One region of the Rhizobium sp. Pop5 genome, then DNA from elsewhere that is predicted to be linked to it. Evidence: predicted binding sites of a transcription regulator. Region 1 holds the regulator's gene; the other holds the start of a gene.
What was found. Region 1 encodes LexA, which represses DNA repair genes until DNA is damaged. Its sites were predicted from a motif close to TGTTCNNNNTGTGTTCNG; they were not measured.
Positions count from the first base shown of each region.

Region 2: the regulator LexA is predicted to act here: its motif matches at 4,747-4,764, upstream of uvrA (excinuclease ABC subunit UvrA).

Region 1 is NZ_CP099399.1:1,535,128-1,543,184, reverse strand. Features, by position in the region: gene pdhA (pyruvate dehydrogenase (acetyl-transferring) E1 component subunit alpha) at 1-989, opposite strand, end outside; gene NE852_RS09825 (septum formation initiator family protein) at 1,134-1,454, opposite strand; gene eno (phosphopyruvate hydratase) at 1,593-2,867, opposite strand; gene kdsA (3-deoxy-8-phosphooctulonate synthase) at 3,009-3,854, opposite strand; gene NE852_RS09810 (VOC family protein) at 3,854-4,747, opposite strand; gene lexA (transcriptional repressor LexA) at 4,945-5,664, shown strand; gene NE852_RS09800 (ComEC/Rec2 family competence protein) at 5,645-8,057, opposite strand, start outside.
Region 2 is NZ_CP099399.1:1,646,587-1,654,643, reverse strand. Features, by position in the region: gene NE852_RS10365 (FAD-binding protein) at 1-226, opposite strand, end outside; gene gyrA (DNA gyrase subunit A) at 321-3,119, opposite strand; gene NE852_RS10355 (MarC family protein) at 3,346-3,993, shown strand; gene NE852_RS10350 (single-stranded DNA-binding protein) at 4,086-4,604, opposite strand; gene uvrA (excinuclease ABC subunit UvrA) at 4,887-7,808, shown strand; gene NE852_RS10340 (N-acetyltransferase) at 7,805-8,057, shown strand, end outside.

The DNA of each region.
Region 1 (8,057 bases):
AAGTCGGCGCTGTCGGCGACGATGTCGCGGACATCCTTGTCGATCGCCTTCAGATCGTCTTCGGAAGCCCAGCCCTTTTCGATGAGGCGTGCCTTCACCTGCTCGATCGGGTCCTGCTCGGAGCGCATCTTCTGAACTTCTTCCTTGGAGCGATACTTCGCCGGATCGGACATGGAGTGACCGCGATAACGATAGGTCAGCATTTCGAGAATGATCGGGCCTTTGCCGGAACGGCAGTGTTCGAGCGCCTCGTCAGCCGCGGCCTTAACGGCGCGAACGTCCATGCCGTCGACCTGAATGCCGGGGATGCCGAAGCCGGACCCGCGCAGGGAGTAGTTCGATTGCGCGGTGGCACGCGCCGTCGAAGTGCCCATGGCGTAACGGTTGTTTTCGACGATGTAGACGATCGGTAGCTTCCAGAGAGCCGCCATGTTAAAGCTTTCGTAGACCTGGCCCTGGTTGGCGGCACCGTCACCGAAATAGGCAATGGAGACATTGCCGTTGCCACGATAGTGGTTTGCGAAGGCAAGGCCTGTTCCAAGCGAAACCTGGGCGCCGACGATGCCGTGGCCGCCGTAGAAATGCTTCTCTTTGGAGAACATATGCATCGAGCCGCCCTTCCCGTGGGAATAGCCGCTGCGACGGCCGGTCAGCTCGGCCATGACGCCGCGCGCTTCCATGCCGGTCGCCAGCATATGGCCGTGGTCGCGATAGGCGGTGATGACCTGATCGCCTTCCTTCTGCGCCATCTGCATGCCGACGACGACAGCTTCCTGACCGATGTAGAGATGACAAAAGCCGCCGATGAAACCCATGCCGTAAAGCTGACCGGCCTTCTCCTCGAAGCGGCGGATCAGCAGCATCTCGCGATAGGCCTTGAGCTCTTCATCGCGGTCGAAGTCGGCTACCGGGCCGCCATTCGATGCTTTCGCTGTGGGTTTTGCTGCTGTCTTGCGGCTGGAAACCGTCGCGGTCTTTCGCGGCGCCATTCAACCCTCCCTATGGTTTGTCGGTTCTCGGTGCCGCGTACCATAGGCAAGAAATATGACCACAGCAATGCCATAATTGCATGGCTCATATTCTGAGTTAAATATCTGAAAAATATACAAAAATTCGAATTAACTTGATTTCAGTTAATTCGAATAGTGATTGAATATGACGATCTCGTCTGCGCGCGACATATTAAGCTGGTAACGCGCCTTTTCGTCCAGCATATCCTTGTCGAGCGAGCCGTCACTCAAGAGCGCGACCTGACTTTCCAGATGTTCGCGCTTCGCCTTCAACACTGCAAGCTCTTTTTCGCGCACAATACGCTGGCGCTCGAACGTCTCCGTCGCGCGCAGGCCGTAATCGCCATGGATGCAATGATAACCGAAATAGGAGAGGAAGGCGACCGTCATGGCCGGAATGACGAAGCGACCGATTCTTCTCTTCTTATGATGCTTTGTCCACATACACGCATGCTCTTGAACGCATTACCAATTCGTTCAATCTACCGCGCAGAGATTAACCGTTCGTTGACTCTAAAAAAGAGCAACAAAAAACCCGCGCCGATGGAAGGCGCGGGTCAAATCGCAGAAAATCAGATGCAATCAGCCGCGGATGATCGAACGGCCGGCATACTGGGCCTGAGGGCCGAGGCCTTCCTCGATACGGATCAGCTGATTGTACTTGGCAAGACGGTCGGAACGCGACAGCGAGCCGGTCTTGATCTGGCCGCAGTTGGTGGCAACCGCGAGATCGGCAATGGTCGAATCTTCCGTTTCGCCGGAACGGTGAGACATGACGGCCGTATAGGCAGCCTTGTGCGCCGTGTTGACCGCGTCGAGCGTTTCCGTCAGCGAGCCGATCTGGTTGACCTTGACGAGGATCGAGTTGGCCACGCCCATGCGGATGCCGTCGCGAAGGCGGGCAGAGTTGGTGACGAAGAGATCGTCGCCGACGAGCTGCGTCTTCTTGCCGATGAGGTCGGTCAGCGTCTTCCAGCCGTCCCAGTCGTCTTCGGCCATGCCGTCTTCGATCGAGATGATCGGGTACTTGGCGGCGAGTTCGGCCAGATATTCGGCCATGGCGCCCGGCTCGAGCGTGCGGCCTTCACCTTCGAGAACATACTTGCCGTCCTTGAAGAATTCTGTCGAGGCGCAATCGAGGCCGAGGTAGATGTCCTCGCCCGGCTTGTAGCCGGCTTTTTCGACCGACTTCACGATGAAGTCGAGGGCTTCCGAAGCGCTCTTCAGGCCTGGTGCGAAACCGCCTTCGTCGCCGACGTTGGTGTTGTGGCCCTGTGACGCAAGTTCCTTGCGGAGCGTGTGGAAGACTTCCGAACCCATGCGCACGGCTTCGGCGATCGTATCGGCGCCGACTGGCAGGATCATGAATTCCTGGAAGTCGATCGGATTGTCGGCATGAGCGCCGCCATTGATGATGTTCATCATCGGCACCGGCAGCAGGCTTGCGGAAGCGCCGCCGACATAACGATAGAGCGGCAGGCCGGAAGCCTGGGCGGCAGCCTTGGCGACAGCGAGCGAGACGCCGAGGATGGCGTTGGCGCCGAGGCGCGACTTGTTCGGCGTGCCGTCAAGCTCGATCATGATGCTGTCGATCTGGATCTGGTTTTCGGCGTCGATACCGCCGATCGCGTCGAAGATCTCGGTGTTGGCGGCATCGACCGCCTTCTGGACGCCCTTGCCGAGGTAGCGCTTGCCGCCGTCGCGCAGCTCGACCGCCTCATGCGCGCCCGTCGAAGCGCCCGAGGGAACCGCCGCGCGGCCCATGCTGCCGTCTTCGAGATAGACATCGACTTCGACGGTGGGGTTGCCACGGCTATCAAGAATCTCGCGGGCAATGATATCGGTGATTGCAGTCATGGGTTCTTCCTGCTCGGGTGGGTGATAAATCGTTCGAAACCTGTCTTAATCGAAGGTGCGCAAATTACAATGCTGCATGACGGCACCTTCGATTGCGTATCCAATCGTGGCTATAGCACGATCATGTCAGGCCTTTGACTGTCAGCTCTTGGCGACGGCGTCGAAGGCAAGCAGCTTTTCGAGGAGTCGCGGCATATCCTTGAGATAGACCATGTTCGGGCCATCGGAAGGCGCATTGTCCGGATCCTGATGAGTTTCGAGGAAGACGCCCGCGATGCCGGCAGCCACCGCCGCACGCGCCAGCGTTTCGACGAATTCCCGCTGACCGCCGGAGGAATCGCCCTGCCCGCCCGGCTGCGCCACGGAATGGGTGGCATCGAAAACCACAGGCGCGCCCATCGCCGCCATGATCGGCAGCGAACGCATGTCGGAGACCAGCGTGTTATAGCCGAAAGAAGCGCCGCGCTCACACAGAAGCACGTTCGGATTGCCGCTGGCGTTCAGCTTCTTCAGGACGTTCTTCATATCCCAGGGCGCGAGGAACTGGCCCTTCTTGACGTTGACGACGCGGCCGGTTTTAGCGGCGGCAATGAGAAGGTCGGTCTGCCGGCAGAGGAAGGCCGGGATCTGAAGGACGTCGACGGTCTTTGCCACCTCCGCGCATTGCTCGGCGGTATGGACGTCGGTCAGGACGGGAAAGCCGAATTCCTTCTTCAGGTCAGCAAAGATCTCCATGCCCTTTTCAAGCCCGATGCCGCGTTCGGCCGAGAGCGAGGTACGGTTCGCCTTGTCGAACGAGCTCTTGTAGACGAGGCCGATGCCGAGCTTTCCGCAAAGCTCCTTCAGCGTGCCCGCCACCATGAAGGCGTGATCGCGGCTCTCCATCTGGCAGGGCCCGGCGATCAGCGACAGGCGGCCGGTATTGGAAAAGGTGACCTGAGCGTCGCCTTGGCCGATCTTGACTTCGGAATTCGTATTGGTGCTCATCATCTTTCCTCGAAGGCGAAGAGCGTGCCCTGGCCGGGCGCGGGCTTCACCAGAATGCGATTGTTCTTGCGTGTGTAGGTCACCCCGTTAGCAGCCAAATGCGCTTCTGTCACGGCAAGATCGCCGACATTGAAGAGGATCGCCCGGCCGCGCAGCCCCCGCTCGGCGGGCGAGACGGCAATCTCGAAATAGGCTTCCAGCCCTTCCGGCGTCATCAGGCTGATTCTCGCATTCGACGCCGCGATCTTGACGCCAAAACCGGTTTTCTCAATTGCCGACTGCGCAGCGGCAAGGCTGACGAACGGGCCGAACGTGGCTGGTTCCGGCGCACAAAGCGCCACCTCGGCAATGCCGGTGACGCCATTGGCATGTTTCTCCAGCGCATCACGATCGGCGGGAAGCGGGTTGATGCGCTGACAGGTGAAGAGCAAGAGATCGGGCGCACGCAGATCGCCCGCGAAGGCCAATTTGAAGCTGCCGACGCTCTCGGAACCATCCGGCATCTTCATCGGCCGGCTGAACTCCAGCATCTCGCCGGCGCTCGATCCCGTGCTGGCGAACTTCTCATGGTCGCGGGCAGAATCTTCCGTGGCGAAGACGATTGCCGAAAGCCCCTCGTCTCCGCAGCGGAAGCGGAAGGCCTGGTTGCGGGCGGTGAAGACATTGCCTTTTCGCGCTGATGCGTCGCTCTCCTCGACGCTCGCGACGCCGAGCGGCTCCAGATAGGTTTTGTCGGCAAAGAAGACGCAGGCGTTTTCCGTCCCGAAGGGATGACGGGCATCGGCGGCGACGGTGAAGCCGAGCTTGCCGAGCCTCTCGCGCGCCAGGTCGATATTGACGACGGGAAGCACGACATGGTCCAGCGGGTGCGGCGTGGCGGAGCGCTCGTTCATGATATCCCTCTCCCTGAAATGGCTAGAGATGTGCAGCAGCGATCATCTGAATTCAAGATTGCCTGCCGATTGGGCTATGAAAATAAAAATCTCAACGAGTTGATGCGAAGTTTTACGGAAATTTAGCTACTTGCGGAACACATATGGAACATATAGTGTCCGTTCTGGATTTGTTTCAATCACGGGGTCTGACGTCGATGCTCACGCGCAAACAACAGGAGCTTCTCCTTTTCATTCATGAGCGCATGAAGGAATCCGGCGTTCCACCGTCTTTCGACGAGATGAAGGATGCCCTGGACCTGGCCTCCAAATCCGGCATCCACCGCCTGATTACCGCACTCGAGGAGCGAGGTTTCATTCGCCGCCTACCGAACCGTGCTCGCGCTCTCGAGGTCATCAAGCTTCCGGAAGCCTACAGCCCCAGCATTCAGCCCCGGCGCGGCTTTTCGCCGAGCGTCATCGAAGGCAGCCTCGGCAAGCCCCAGCCGGTCGCCGCTCCTGCTTCGGTAAAGCCCGTCGCCGACAATGGTAACTCGATCTCCGTGCCCGTCATGGGGCGAATCGCCGCCGGCGTTCCGATTTCGGCTATCCAGAACAACACGCATGACATCGTCGTTCCGGCCGACATGCTCGGTTCTGGCGAACATTATGCGCTGGAGGTCAAGGGCGATTCGATGATCGACGCCGGCATCTTCGACGGCGACACCGTGATCATCCGCAACGGCAGCACCGCCAGCCCCGGCGACATCGTCGTCGCTCTCGTCGACGACGAGGAAGCGACGCTCAAGCGCTTCCGCCGCAAGGGCGCCTCGATCGCACTGGAAGCGGCCAACCCGGCTTACGAGACCCGTATCTTCGGGCCGGATCGGGTCAAGGTTCAAGGCAAACTCGTCGGCCTTATCCGCCGCTATCATTGACATCGGCTGTGCCGGAATCGGTAAAGCTGTCGCTGCGCCAGTCATAGGCGCGATGGCGCATCCATGGCCTCGACAAGGTGTCGAATGCGGTCGCGACTTCAAGGCCGCCATCCGTAAAGCGCAGCTCGAGGGAGCCAGTCCTGCGCAGCGTTTCACCGGTGAAGAGTGATGCGCCTGTGCGGCAGCGATCGAAACGCAGCCGTACCGAAGTCACGATGATATCGGCGGCATCGCAGGCGGGGCCGAGATAGGCGGCATTGTCGATGACGGTCACGACTTTTCCATTGCCAAGTCGCGATACGCACCAGGCCTTCTTCACGCAGGAAAAGCGGTTTGTTTCACCACCGGTCGCCGCCGCCCGCATCGCGACCCTCGCTTCGTCCTGCTGATCGCCGGAAAGCCTGACGCGACGACCGTCTCCCTCGGGAATGGCGGGGCCGTCCAGCATCTTCGGCGGATAGTGGGTCGGCAGGACAAGTGCTCTCTGCCACTGGTCGAAGATGAAATCCGGCGGCCTTTCACGATTGGAGGCCAATGCCGCCCTCTCGGCGATCGCGACAAGTCCGCCATCTTCCGAAATCACCAGATCAGGCGATCGGGGGACCGGCAGGACGATCAGGGTCAGCGTCGAAGCCGCGATAATGGCGGTGCCGATATGGCGCAGCCGGGTGCGCAGCAGCATCATGAGCAGGAAGCCCGCAACCGCCACGGCGAAATACCAGCCGGGCAAGCGGCCGACGCCGATATCACCGCCCCAACCCGATACCGTCTTGGCGATCTTCATCACCAGCTCAAGGCCGAAGCCTGCGACCTGCCAAAACGGACCGTCGAGGCCAAAGGGCATCAGCAGCATCGCCATCATTCCGAATGGCATGACAATGCAGGAGATGACTGGCATGGCCGCAAGGTTCGCCGGAAGTCCATAGGCAGTCAGCCGATGGAAATGCTCGATCGAAAACAGTGCGGTCGATAGACCGCCAATGAGCGAGGTCAGGAAGATGCCGCCAAAGAAGCCTCCGACCACGAAGACGGGCTTCATGACCGGCAGCTTGGCAAACGCATTCTCCCGCATCGATCGCCTTTTCCAGAGATCGTAGCCGGCAACCAGGGCAAGCGTTGCCGCAAAGGACATCTGGAAGCTCGGTCCCAGCACTTCCGACGGCGAGATCGACAGGATTACGAGAGCTGATAGGGCCACGTTTCTCAGGCTGATCGACGGCCGGTCGAAGAATACGGCAATCAGCATGATCGCCATCATGATGAAGGCGCGTTCGGCAGAGACCGCGAAGCCGGAGATCAAATAGTAGGCTGTTACGGCGGCAAGCGCACCGGCTGCGGCGATTTTCTTTGTCGGCCAAGCCTGGGCAATGCTCGGAAGCAGGCTGAGGATGACGCGCAGTCCGACAAAGAAGATGCCGGCCGACAATGCCATGTTGAGACCAGAGATGGCAACGATATGGGCAAGGCCGGACTGCCGGAGCGCCTCCGTCGTCTCATCCGAGATCGCACGTCTCTCATCAGTGACAAGAGAGGCAGCAAAGGCGCCGGTATCGCCGGGCAAGACCAGCCGTATGCGGTCGCCGATGCCGCTGCGCAACCGGTATAGCCATTCGAGCAGAGCGTCCGATATCGATCCGGCGCTTTCCGGCTCCGCTTGCGCATCGACCTTCGTCGGCGCGCCGTAGAAGAAACCATTCGCGCCGATGCCATCGAAGTAGGCTCCGAAGGAGAAATCGTTGAGCTCGGGAAGCGCCGGGCCTGCCGGCGGTGTCAGCCGAGCCCTGCCTGATATGATGTCACCGATCTCGAAGGGAACATCCGCACCGCGGACGATCGCGGTTATGCGCTCCGGCGGCCGCTTCACCTCCGGTGCCTCGGTGTCGCTGACGGCAAGAATGTAGCGCCATCGCCCGCGACCATCGCCTTCGCGCCGCTCGACGCGGCCGGTCACGGTCGTCGTCACAGATGAATCGAGGATTACCGTCGAGGCTCGCCATGTCTCGAACTGCGCCGAGAGCATGCCGCAAATCACGAGCGCAAGCGCAAGCAGCGTCGCCCGCAATGCAACTCTGCTGCTGCCCACGACGAAGACCATGACCGTCAGGACCAGCAGGCAGACGAGCGAGGCGACCATCGGCATGTCCGATGCCGCCAGAAACCAGAAGGCTGCGCCTGCACCGATGAAAACCGGAGAGAACAGCAGCAGGCGACCATGATCCACCTCCTCGCCCAGCATACCAATGCCGGCACGCAGCGATCGCGAAGCTTCGACCGGCAGCCGGTAGCGCAAGGGCGTGGCCAACTGCGTTCTTGCCGGCTGCGTCGGCACGGCATGCGGAGAAAAGCCCAAGGAATCGGCAGCGCGGGCATCTGTTTCCGGCCTTATTTCGACT
Region 2 (8,057 bases), 110 kb from region 1:
CGATCGTCGCCTCCTGCGGCGGTTCCCTGACGGTCATATGGGTGGCGACCCGCGTCGGCGTCAGCTCTCCCGCATCGTTGAGAATGGTTGCCCCGTCTTTGGCGGGAATTTCCGTTGGAAAGACCGGTCCTGCATCGCTCTCGGGCTGCATGAGATAACCGCCCGCGGCAACTCCCGCGGCGGCCGAAATGCCCGCAAGCACCCCTCGCCTTGTCCACCTGCCCACAACATTCCCCCTCGGATGAATCGGCAAGTCCTTCATAGCGCATTAAAAAACCGGGCGGCAGGGGCCGCCCGGTTCAGAATGAGAGTGTCGCGAATTATTCGGCCGACGAGGTTTCGTCGGTTTCGCCGGCAGGAGCCGCGCCTTCGGAAACCGCAGCCTCCTCGCCCGCCTCTGCCGCCTCGTCGTCTTCCGGCTCACTGATGCGCTCGACGGAGACGACCTTCTCGTCCTTGGCCGTCGAGAAGATTGTGACGCCCTTGGTGGCGCGGCTGGCGATGCGGATGCCGCCGACCGGCACGCGGATCAACTGGCCGCCATCGGATACGAGCATGATCTGGTCGCCGTCATCGACCGGGAAGGCCGCGACCAGTTCGCCGATTTCCCCCGTCTTCGACGTGTCGGTGGCGCGGATACCCTTGCCGCCACGGCCGGAGATGCGGAAGTCATAGGAGGACGAACGCTTACCGAAGCCCTTTTCCGAGACTGTCAGCACGAATTGTTCGCGTGCCTTCAGTTCCTCATAGCGTTCGTCGGAAAGTTGTCCCTCCTCGGTGACTTCTTCACCGACCAGCGCGATATCCTCTTCGTCCACGCCGATCGCACGCCGCTCGGCGGCAGAACGCTTCAGATAGGCGGCACGCTCCCACGGCTCGGCATCGACGTGGCCGACGATCGTCATCGATATGATACGGTCGCCGTCGCCGAGATTGATGCCGCGCACCCCGATCGAGTTGCGGCCGGCAAAGACGCGGACGTCGTCGACGGAGAAGCGGATGCACTGGCCGAGCGCGGTCGTCAGCAGCACGTCGTCCTGATCCGTGCAGGTCTCGACGGAGAGGATTTCATCGCCCTCCTCCTCGAGCTTCATGGCGATCTTGCCGTTGCGGTTGACCTGAACGAAGTCCGACAGCTTGTTGCGGCGAACCGTGCCGCGCGTCGTCGAGAACATGACGTCGAGATTGTCCCAGCTCGCCTCGTCCTCGGGCAGGGGCAGGATGGTGGTGATGCGTTCGCCGGGTTCGAGCGGCAGCATGTTGATCAAGGCCTTGCCGCGCGACGTCGGCGTACCGATCGGCAGGCGCCAGACCTTCTCCTTGTAGACGATTCCGCGCGAGGAGAAGAACAGAACCGGCGTATGAGTATTGACTACGAATAGCCGGCTAACAAAATCTTCATCGCGGGTGGTCATGCCGGAACGGCCTTTGCCACCGCGGCGCTGGGCGCGATAGGTGGTGAGCGGCACGCGCTTGATATAACCAAGATGCGAGACGGTAACGACCATGTCTTCGCGGGCGATCAGATCCTCGTCGTCCATTTCGAGACCGCCATCAACGATCTCGGTACGGCGCGGCGTGCCGAACTCGTCGCGGACAGCGGAAAGCTCATCCTTGACGATGGTCTGAATGCGGACGCGCGAGGAGAGAATATCGAGATAATCCCGGATCTCCTCGCCTATCTTATTGAGTTCATCACCGATTTCGTCGCGTCCGAGTGCGGTCAGGCGGGCAAGACGCAGCTCGAGGATGGCCCTCGCCTGCTCTTCGGAGAGATTGTAGGTCAGGTCGTCGTTGATGCGGTGGCGCGGATCGTCGATCAGTCGGATCAGGCTTTCGACATCTTCCGCCGGCCAACGGCGCGTCATCAGTTCTTCACGGGCCGACTGCGGATCGGGCGCCTGGCGGATGACGCGGATGACTTCATCGATATTGGCGACGGCAATTGCAAGACCGACCAACACATGCGCGCGCTCGCGCGCCTTACGCAGGAGGAATTTCGTTCTCCGGCTAACGACTTCCTCGCGGAAGGAAACGAAGGCGCGCAGCATGTCGAGCAGCGTCAGTTGCTCCGGCTTGCCGCCGTTCAGCGCTACCATGTTGCAGCCGAAGGACGTCTGCAAAGGCGTGTAGCGGTAGAGCTGATTGAGGATGACCTCGGCATTGGCGTCGCGCTTCAGCTCGATGACGACGCGATAACCCTGGCGGTCGGATTCGTCGCGCAGGTCCGAGATGCCCTCAATGCGCTTTTCGCGCACGAGCTCGGCCATCTTCTCGATCATCGTCGCCTTGTTCACCTGGTAGGGAATCTCGGTGATGATGATCTGTTCGCGGTCTCCGCGCATCGGCTCGATGGTGGCGACGCCGCGCATGATGACCGAGCCGCGGCCGGTCTCATAGGCGGAGCGAATGCCGGCGCGGCCGAGGATCTTCGCGCCCGTCGGGAAATCGGGGCCTGGAATGATCTGCATCAGCTCCGGCAGCTCGATTGCCGGATCGTTGATCAGCGCGATGCAGCCGTCGATGACTTCCGACAGGTTATGCGGCGGGATGTTGGTCGCCATGCCGACGGCGATACCGCCGGCGCCGTTGACGAGCAGGTTCGGGAACTTGGCGGGAACCACGACCGGCTCGGAGAGCGTGCCGTCATAGTTGTCGCGGAAGTCGACGGTTTCCTTGTCGAGATCGTCGAGCAGCGAATGAGCGGCCTTTTCGAGCCGGCATTCGGTGTAACGTTCAGCCGCCGGCGGATCGCCGTCGACGGAGCCGAAATTGCCCTGGCCGTCGATCAGCGGCAGCCTGAGCGACCAGGGCTGTGCCATGCGGGCAAGCGCGTCATAGATCGCGGCATTGCCGTGCGGATGGTATTTACCCATCACGTCACCGGTGACGCGGGCGCATTTGACGTATTTCTTGTTCCAGTCGATGCCGAGCTCGGACATGCCGTAGAGGATGCGCCGGTGCACGGGCTTCAGGCCGTCGCGCACGTCAGGCAGCGCGCGGCTGACGATGACGCTCATGGCGTAATCGAGATACGACCGCTGCATTTCCTCCATGATGGAGATGGGCTCGATGCCTGGCGGGAGCTTCCCGCCGCCGGGGGGTGTTTGCTCAGTCAAAACAGATCACGATCTCTTCTAGAATCACTTGAAGATTTATAGCGGAAAGCCTGTTCCCGCGCCAATTTCACACAGCGTTTTGAACAGGCTTTTGCGGCTTAAAAAGGGTAAAACATGCGGTTTGCGCGGCTGGACCCGAAGATCCGCCGCGGCGTATTTGCCAAATCAGAATCCCCGCTTCACAATCACGAAAACCCAGCCATGCATATGGGGTTCAGGAGAGACGATGGCAAGCGCCGACCAACTGATCAACGCCTTCACGACGCTTATCGTCACTATCGATCCGCCGGGGCTCGCACCCATCTTCCTGGGGCTGACGACGGGCATGAGCCGAGCCGAGCGCACGCAAGTGGCGCTACGCGGCTCGACCATCGCCTTCATCATCCTGGCCGTCTTCGCCCTGTTCGGTGCAGGCGTGCTTGGCGTGCTCGGGATCTCGATCGGCGCTTTCCGCGTCGCCGGCGGTCTTCTGCTCTTCTGGATCGCGTTCGAGATGGTCTTCGAGAGACGGCAGGAGCGCAAGGAGAAGGCCTCGGAGGTGGCCGTCACCAAGGACCATATCGAAAATATCGCCGTCTTCCCCCTCGCCCTGCCGCTGATTGCCGGCCCCGGCGCGATCTCGGCAACGATCCTGCTTGCCGGCACGCTGGCGACCACCGTGGAAAAAGCGCAGTTCATCGCCGTCATCGCCGCCAACCTGTTGCTGACGTTGCTGATGCTGCTGGTCGCAGAGAGGCTCGACCGTTTCCTCGGCGTTACCGGCCGGGCCATCCTGACGCGGCTTCTCGGCGTCATTCTCGCCGCGCTCGCCGTGCAATTCGTCGTCGACGGCGCGAAAGCAGCGCTCAATCTCATCAGCGCGACGCCGCACTGAAAAAGCGCGGTTGCCGCGAGATCAAAGAAAAAGAGCATGACGCCCGCAAAGACGTCATGCTCTCTGGTACTCGTAAAGCCAGTAACGGCCGATCAGAACGGAATGTCGTCGTCGAGATCGCGCGAGAAGTTGCCGCCGCCACCGCCGCCACGGTTTGATGATGAGGACGATGACGGGGCGCCGTAATCGTCGCCATAATCGTTGTTGCTGCTACCACCGCGGCCGCCGCTGAAGCCGGAGCTTGCACCGCCGCCATCGCCGCGGCCGTCGAGCATCGTCAGCGTCGAGCTGAAGCCCTGCAGCACGACTTCCGTCGAGTAGCGGTCCTGGCCCTGCTGATCCTGCCACTTGCGGGTCTGCAGCTGGCCTTCGATATAGAGCTTGGCGCCCTTCTTCACATATTGCTCGACAACCTTGCAGAGGCCTTCGTTAAAGACGACGACAGTGTGCCATTCGGTCTTTTCGCGGCGCTCGCCCGAATTACGGTCGCGCCAGGTCTCCGAGGTCGCGATACGAAGATTGGCGATCGGCCGGCCATCCTGAGTACGGCGGATTTCGGGGTCTGCACCCACGTTTCCAACCAGAATTACCTTGTTTACGCTACCAGCCATGCTTTTCACCCTGCCTGCCGCCCTGCCCGGCGGCGTTAATCGATCACCGCACCTTAAACCATAGGGACCGCCGATGCGCGTGAACGGTCTTTAATCCACATGTTTATCCCATCAGAAAGCCGCATGCATTCATCAGGAATTTTGTTCTTTATTTGTTCTAATTTATCCGTATGATCCTGTCAACAGAATCGAAAACCTTGAGCCTTCCAGGATATTCAGCCTCGACTCGCCGGTCGGCATCACTAAATAAGGGCTGTTATCCAGAAAACCAAAGCAGAGACGATGAGCGAACTGAAGACGATCTCCATCCGCGGCGCGCGCGAGCACAATCTGAAGGGCATCGATCTCGATCTGCCGCGCAACAAGCTGATCGTGATGACCGGTCTTTCGGGTTCCGGCAAATCCTCGCTCGCCTTCGACACGATCTATGCCGAAGGCCAGCGGCGCTATGTCGAAAGCCTGTCGGCCTATGCCCGTCAGTTCCTCGAAATGATGCAGAAGCCCGATGTCGACCAGATCGACGGACTGTCGCCGGCGATCTCGATCGAGCAGAAGACCACATCGCGCAACCCGCGCTCGACGGTCGGCACCGTCACCGAGATCTACGACTATATGCGCCTGCTTTTTGCCCGCGTCGGCGTTCCCTATTCGCCGGCGACGGGCCTGCCGATCGAAAGCCAGACCGTCAGCCAGATGGTCGACCGCATTCTCGATTTCGGCGAGGGAACCCGTCTTTACATCCTCGCGCCGCTCGTGCGCGGACGCAAGGGCGAATACAAGAAAGAACTGGCGGAGCTGATGAAGAAGGGCTTCCAGCGCGTCAAGGTCGACGGCCAGTTCTACGAGATTGCCGAGGCGCCTGTTCTCGACAAGAAATACAAGCACGACATCGACGTGGTGGTCGACCGCATCGTCGTGCGCTCCGACGTCTCGGCGCGCCTCGCCGACAGCCTGGAAACCAGCCTGAAGCTTGCAGACGGGCTGGCGGTCGCCGAATTCGCCGACAAGCCGCTGCCGCCGGAAGAGACGGCGGCCGGCGGCTCGGCCAACAAGTCGCTGAACGAAACGCATGAGCGCGTACTGTTTTCGGAGAAGTTCGCCTGCCCGGTCTCGGGCTTCACCATTCCGGAGATCGAGCCCAGGCTGTTTTCCTTCAACAATCCCTTCGGCGCCTGCCCCACCTGCGACGGCCTCGGGGCGCAGCAGAAGATCGACGCCGATCTGATCGTGCCCGAGCCCGAGCGGACGTTGCGCGACGGGGCGATCGCCCCCTGGGCCAAGTCGACGTCGCCCTATTACAACCAGACGCTGGAAGCACTCGGCAAACATTACGGCTTCAAGCTCGGGACCCGCTGGAACGATCTGTCCGACCAAGCCAAGGACGTCATCCTCAACGGCACCGACGACAAGATCGAGTTCCACTACGCCGACGGCGCGCGCTCCTATACGACCCACAAGAATTTCGAAGGTATTATCACCAATCTCGAGCGCCGCTGGAAGGAAACGGATTCGGCTTGGGCGCGCGAGGATATCGAGCGCTTCATGTCGGCCGCTCCCTGCCCGGCCTGCAACGGCTATCGCCTGAAGCCGGAAGCGCTCGCCGTGAAGATCAACAAGCTGCATATCGGCGAAGTCACGGAGATGTCGATCCGCATCGCACGCGACTGGTTCGAGGCGCTGCCGGCGACCTTCAACGCCAAGCAGAACGAAATCGCCGTGCGCATTCTCAAGGAGATCCGCGACCGGTTGCGCTTCCTCAACGATGTCGGCCTGGAATATCTCAGCCTGTCGCGCAACTCAGGCACCTTGTCAGGCGGCGAAAGCCAGCGCATCCGTCTTGCGTCGCAGATCGGCTCGGGATTGACGGGCGTGCTCTACGTGCTCGACGAACCGTCGATCGGCCTGCATCAGAGGGACAATGCCCGGCTGCTCGACACGCTGAAGCACCTGCGCGACATCGGCAATACCGTCATTGTCGTCGAACATGACGAGGATGCGATCCTGACGGCCGACGACGTGGTCGATATCGGCCCGGCGGCCGGCATTCACGGCGGCCAGATCATCGCGCACGGCACGCCGCAGGATATCATGGCCAATCCGAAGTCGCTGACCGGCAAATATCTCTCGGGCGAACTCGGCGTTCCCGTTCCCGATGAGCGCCGTAAGCCGAAGAAGGGCCGCGAGATCAAGGTGATCGGCGCGCGCGGCAACAATCTGAAGAATGTCACGGCCTCGATTCCGCTCGGCGTGTTCACGGCGGTGACCGGCGTTTCCGGCGGCGGCAAATCCACCTTCCTGATCGAGACGCTTTATAAGTCGGCGGCACGCCGTGTGATGGGCGCGCGTGAAATTCCTGCTGACCACGACCGGATCGACGGTTTCGAGCATATCGACAAGGTGATCGATATCGACCAGTCGCCGATCGGCCGCACGCCGCGCTCGAACCCCGCGACCTATACCGGTGCCTTCACGCCGATCCGAGACTGGTTCGCCGGCCTGCCGGAAGCCAAGGCGCGCGGCTATCAGCCCGGCCGTTTCTCCTTCAACGTCAAGGGCGGACGCTGCGAGGCCTGCCAGGGCGACGGCGTCATCAAGATCGAGATGCATTTCCTGCCCGATGTCTACGTCACCTGCGACGTCTGCCACGGCAAGCGCTATAACAGGGAAACTCTCGACGTCACTTTCAAGCAGAAGTCGATCGCCGACGTGCTCGACATGACGGTGGAGGAAGGCGTCGACTTCTTCGCAGCGGTGCCTGCCGTGCGCGACAAGTTGCAATCGCTGAAAGATGTCGGTCTCGGCTATATCAAGGTCGGCCAGCAGGCCAATACACTCTCGGGCGGCGAAGCGCAGCGCGTCAAGCTCGCCAAGGAACTGTCGAAACGCTCGACGGGACGCACGCTCTACATTCTCGACGAACCGACGACCGGCCTGCATTTCCACGACGTCGCCAAGCTGCTCGAAATGCTGCACGAACTGGTCAACCAGGGCAATTCGGTCGTGGTGATCGAGCATAATCTCGAAGTCATCAAGACGGCCGACTGGATCCTCGACTTCGGGCCCGAAGGCGGCGATGGCGGCGGCGAGATCGTGGCTGTCGGCACGCCGGAGACGATCGTCAAGGAGAAGCGCTCCTACACCGGGCAGTTCCTCAAGGAGTTGCTGGAACGGCGGCCGGCCAAGAAGGCGGTCGCGGCGGAATGACGATGAGGCTGGCGTCGCCCGATGATCTGGAAATGATCGCGACGCTGACGTCAGCCGCCTATCGGCCCTATACCGAACTTCTCGGCGCTCCGCCGATCCCGGTGACCGAGGACCATGCGCTGCGGATCGAACGCGGCGAGGTTCGGCTGCGTGACATCGGCGGCGATATTGTGGGTCTTCTGGTCGTCGAGCGGCACGCCGATCACCTCATGCTGTTCAGCATTGCGGTCTCGCCGGCCTTTCAAGGGG